DNA from 2 places in the Actinoplanes friuliensis DSM 7358 genome. Region 1 is predicted to be linked to the other one. Evidence: riboswitches for the same ligand, from Rfam matches in the RefSeq annotation. Region 1 holds a riboswitch; the other holds the start of a gene.
What was found. A riboswitch is a leader RNA that binds a small molecule or an ion and turns the genes downstream of it on or off. The one in region 1 is predicted to bind cyclic di-AMP.

Region 1 (2,192 bases):
CGGCCCGCAGGAGCTCGTCAGTGAGCTTGGCTCCCGCCGCCCGGTCGGCGCGATCGCCCTGATCGGCGCGCTGGCAGTGGCCGCTCTGATCATCCTGCGCCTGGTGGTCTCGCTCGTGCAGGTGAGTCGCCGCTCGCGGGCCCGCCGTGCCCGGCACCGGCTGCTGGTCGACCTGCTGGACACCGCGGAGCGCCACGGCGCGTTGCCGGCCGAGGTGCCCGAGGGGCTGCGCGTCCTCGACGGGCCGCTGCCGTTCGCGTACTGCCTGCCGGGGCGCTCGCCGCGGGTGGTGCTCAGTGGTGGCGCGTTGCAGGTCCTCGACGCCGAACAGGTGTCGGCGGTGATCGCGCACGAGCAGGCCCACCTGCGGCACCGCCACGACGTGGTCATGGAGTCGTTCACCGCGTTCTACCGGGCGGTGCCCCGGCCCTTGCGCAGCCGTGCGCCGCTCGACGCCGTCCACCTGCTGCTGGAGATGGTCGCGGACGACGCGGCGCGGCGCAGCACCGGTGCCGCGCCGCTGCGGACGGCCCTCGCGCTGCTCAGCGACGCGGTCAGCCCGGACGCTCCCGCCGAGGTGGGCAGCGCGGACGCGGATCGCCGCCGGCGGCTGGAACGCCTCGACGGGCCGGACCCGCGGTCGAAGGGTCTGACGGTGCTGGCGGCCACCCTGGCCGCAGGCCTGCTGGTGCTACCGACCGTGATCCTGGTGGTGCCCTGGCTCGACCGTGCGCTCTCGGCGTGGCCCCTTTAAGTCCGTCTTAATTACGGTGCGTCACACGGCGTTATGCGTTCTGTGTCCCTATACCGCCGGGTTCTCTAACGCTTTGATCGGGAGTACGGTGGTGCCCGGCCGCTCAGTCCCCCCTCGTCCGATCCCGGGCGAACTGACGGCCACCGCCTAATCGTCGTTCACGAGCCGGGGACCCAGGAACCAGGGGTCAAGCCACAGCATCACCGTGGCCGGGCGCGCTTCCCGCCCGAACCCGTCAGCTAACCCGGTCGGCGGCCGAGGGAAGAAAGGACACTGCACCTACGTGAAACGGATTGAGGCGCGCAGCGCCGCAATTCTGCGCGGCATCGCCTGCGCCGTCGCCGCGGTCGGGATTCTTCTCGCTCCCGGGGTGGCACATGCGACACCGTCGCCGTCGAACATCGAAAAGCAGATCGACGAGCAGTGGAACAAGCTGGAACCGGTGATCGAGCAGTACAACGACGTGCACAACCAGCTGATCAAGAACCGGGCCCAGCTCAAGAAGATCGACAAGCGGCTCGCACCGCTGGAGCTGCAGGTCGATCTGGCCATGTCGCAGGTGGGCAACATGGCCGGGCAGGCCTACATGCAGGGCTCGCCCAACGCCGTGAAGGCCATGATCGTCAGTGGCTCGCCGACCGGTCTGACCGAGAAGCTCACGTTCCTCGATCAGCTCAGCCGGCACCAGCGCGAGTCGATCGCGGGTGTGGCCAAGCTGCGCGACCAGCTCGCGGGTGACAAGCGTGATCTGAAGACCCTGACCGATGCCGTCGCGGCACGCGACAAGCTGCTGGGACAGCAGAAGAAGGACATTCAGAAGAAGGTCGACGATCTGCAGAAACTGCGGATCAGGGCGTACGGCGCGAGCGGCAGCTCGGGCGGTGCGTTCCGGACGGGCCCCTGTCCGGTCGACTACGACAACTCCAAGGGCGGCCGGGCGGCGCAGAAGGCGTGCTCGCTGATCGGCAAGCCCTACATCTTCGGCGCCGAGGGGCCGAGCGGTTACGACTGCTCCGGTCTCACCAAGGTGGCGTGGGCGGCTGTCGGAGTGCACCTCGAGCACTTCACGGGTGATCAGATCGGGGCGGGCAGGGCGGTCAGCCGCAGTGAGCTGCAGCCGGGTGACCTGATCTTCTACGGCAGTCCGGTCCACCACGTGGGTCTCTACGTCGGAGGCAACACCATGGTCCACGCGCCGCACACGGGAGACCATGTGCGGATGGCGTCGATCGACCGCAGCGGGGCGATCACCGGCATGCGCCGGCCGGGCTGACCCGGTTCGCACCGCACACAGAAAGGCCGCCACCTGACGTGGCGGCTTTTTCTGTGTACCAGAATGGCCCGATGTTCCCCGCCGCCTTCACCCGCAACATCATCGGAAACTGGGGTGACGCCGGCCGCGAGTGGCTGGCCGGCCTCCCGGCGCTGATCGACGCCG
Region 2 (2,192 bases), 280 kb from region 1:
ACCGTAGACGCGCAGGGCGGTCGCGTGGCGCAGGAACGGTTTGAGCGCGACCAGGCGTCCCGCGCCCGGCAGGCAGACCGCCCCGGGCACCGGCCGGGAAGTGAGCCGCAGGCTGCGGCCGGCGGGCACCGCCCACAGCACCGAACGGTCACCGGCGGGCAGGCGGTTGAGCAGGGCTCGTGCGTCGGCGATGCCGACCTCGGCGCGCGGGTCGAACCGCGACGTCAGCACCTGCGCCTCGGCGAAGCCGCGCAGCCAGCGCGACGGCAGCGGCACCTTGCGCTCGACGAGCGGCCCGTCGAAGGTCGTGACGGTCAGATCGTCCGGGCCGACCGCGAGGTGCAGCGGATCGGCGCGGCCGACACGGGTCAGCGCGCGCTGCAGCGGGACGTTGACGTCCACATTGGTGGTGCCGTGCGCGGTGATCTCACCGTCGATGCCCGCGGGCAGCACGTCGAGGCGGGCGTAGACACCGCAGCAGCCGGAGAACGACTCGAACCGCAGACGGTCGGACCCCGCGGTCACCACCGGATCGAGGCTGGCCGGGCTGACCGGGCGGAAGTAGCGGCTGCGCGCGACCTCGGCCACCGCCAGCAGACCGGTCGCCGCCGCACCGGGATCGTTCAGGAAGCCCGTGAAGAAGCGGGGATGCGCCGCCGGGCCACCGGAGGTCTGCAGGGTCAGACCGTCGGTGAGAGCCGAGGACCCGAGGTAGGAGTACGCCGCCGAAACCATGCGCACAACATAGAGAGGGGGTGCGACAGAAAGGGAGGGCCCGGCTGCCCCACGGAGGAAGGGCAGCCGGGCCGGATCTCAGAGCGCCAGGCGCTGACCCGGGACGATGACGTTCGGGTTGCCACCGAGCACGGAACGGTTGTGCTTGAAGAGCGCCCGCCAGCCGCCCTTGACGTGCTTCGCCGCCGCGATCGAGGCGAGCGTGTCACCCGGCTTCACGGTGTAGTGCGAAGTCCGGGCCGAGGAATGCGCGGACGACGACGAGGACTTGGCCTTGGTCTTGCCCTTCTTGCCGCAGGTCGGCCACGCGCCGATCCCCTGCCCGTCCAGCACCTTCTCGGCGATCCGGATCTGCTCCGCCTTGCTGGCCTTGTTGGCCGTGCTCGCGTACTTCCCGCCGCCGTACGCCTTCCAGGTGCTGCGGCTGAACTGCAGGCCACCGTAGTAGCCGTTGCCGGTGTTGATCTTCCAGTTGCCGCCGGACTCGCACTTCGCGACGGCATCCCAGTTCACACCGGACTTCGCCTCGGCCGCGGTGGCCGGGCCGAGCATCGCGACCGTGCCCGCTGCGCCGGCCGCCATCAGGCCGAGGGCGCGCAGGAACCGCTGGTGATTCTGTGCCATTTGTGTACAACCTCCACGCCTGCGAGGTCAGCTGTCGGGTTCGGGCTGAGGTTGCCCGGCCGCCGGGTGCGCGGCTTCACCCCGAGGCACGCGGCAAGCGCGTGCCGGGGAACGTGTGGGTCCCCCGCTCCATGCCATTCGATAAAGGTCCCGGCCCGGTCGGCGGCAGGATTCGGCGTTACCGACCGCGGGGTCCACGTCAGCGGACCGGGCCGACGTTAGCCACCCCCGAAGGCCGCCGGCCAAGCCCTGAGCGACTTTCGTGAGCTTCTTCTCAGTGCGAGCCCAGCGGGATCCACTCGGTCGAGACGGTCACTTCATCCAAAATCTCCGGTACGGGAGAGACGCCCAGCCCCGCCCCCGTAGGCACCCGCAGATGCCCCTCTTCCAGCACGAACGGCTCGGTAACGTCGGTGCGGTAGTACCGGTCGGACGCCGAGGTGTCGCCGGGCAGGGTGAAGCCCGGCAGCGCCGCCAGCGCGACGTTCGCGGCCCGCCCCAGACCGGTCTCGAGCATCCCCCCGCACCACACCGGTACGCCGTGAGCCACGCACAGGTCGTGGATCCGCCGCGCCTCCAGGTATCCGCCGACCCGCCCCGGCTTGACGTTGACGATCGCCGCCGCCCCGAGCGTGATGGCCGCGGCGGCCGTACGCGCCGACGTGATCGACTCGTCGAGGCAGACCGGCGTGCTGATGCGCCTGGCCAGCTCCGCGTGCCCGAGGATGTCCTCCTCGTCCAGCGGCTGTTCGATCAGCAGCAGCCCGAACGGGTCCAGCCGGGCGAGATGCCGGGCGTCCCCCACCGTGTACGCGGTGTTCGCGTCGACCTGC

Region 2: linked by a shared signal. The riboswitch ahead of AFR_RS19020 (LysM peptidoglycan-binding domain-containing protein) and the one ahead of AFR_RS20330 (C40 family peptidase) in region 1 are both predicted to bind cyclic di-AMP.

The regions. Positions count from the first base shown of each region.
Region 1 is NC_022657.1:4,405,707-4,407,898, forward strand. Features, by position in the region: gene AFR_RS20325 (M56 family metallopeptidase) at 1-754, shown strand, start outside; cyclic di-AMP (ydaO/yuaA leader) riboswitch at 889-1,023, shown strand; gene AFR_RS20330 (C40 family peptidase) at 1,038-2,027, shown strand; gene AFR_RS20335 (aminoglycoside phosphotransferase family protein) at 2,099-2,192, shown strand, end outside.
Region 2 is NC_022657.1:4,125,307-4,127,498, reverse strand. Features, by position in the region: gene AFR_RS19025 (DprA-like winged helix domain-containing protein) at 1-735, opposite strand, end outside; gene AFR_RS19020 (LysM peptidoglycan-binding domain-containing protein) at 814-1,359, opposite strand; cyclic di-AMP (ydaO/yuaA leader) riboswitch at 1,362-1,547, opposite strand; gene menC (o-succinylbenzoate synthase) at 1,634-2,192, opposite strand, start outside.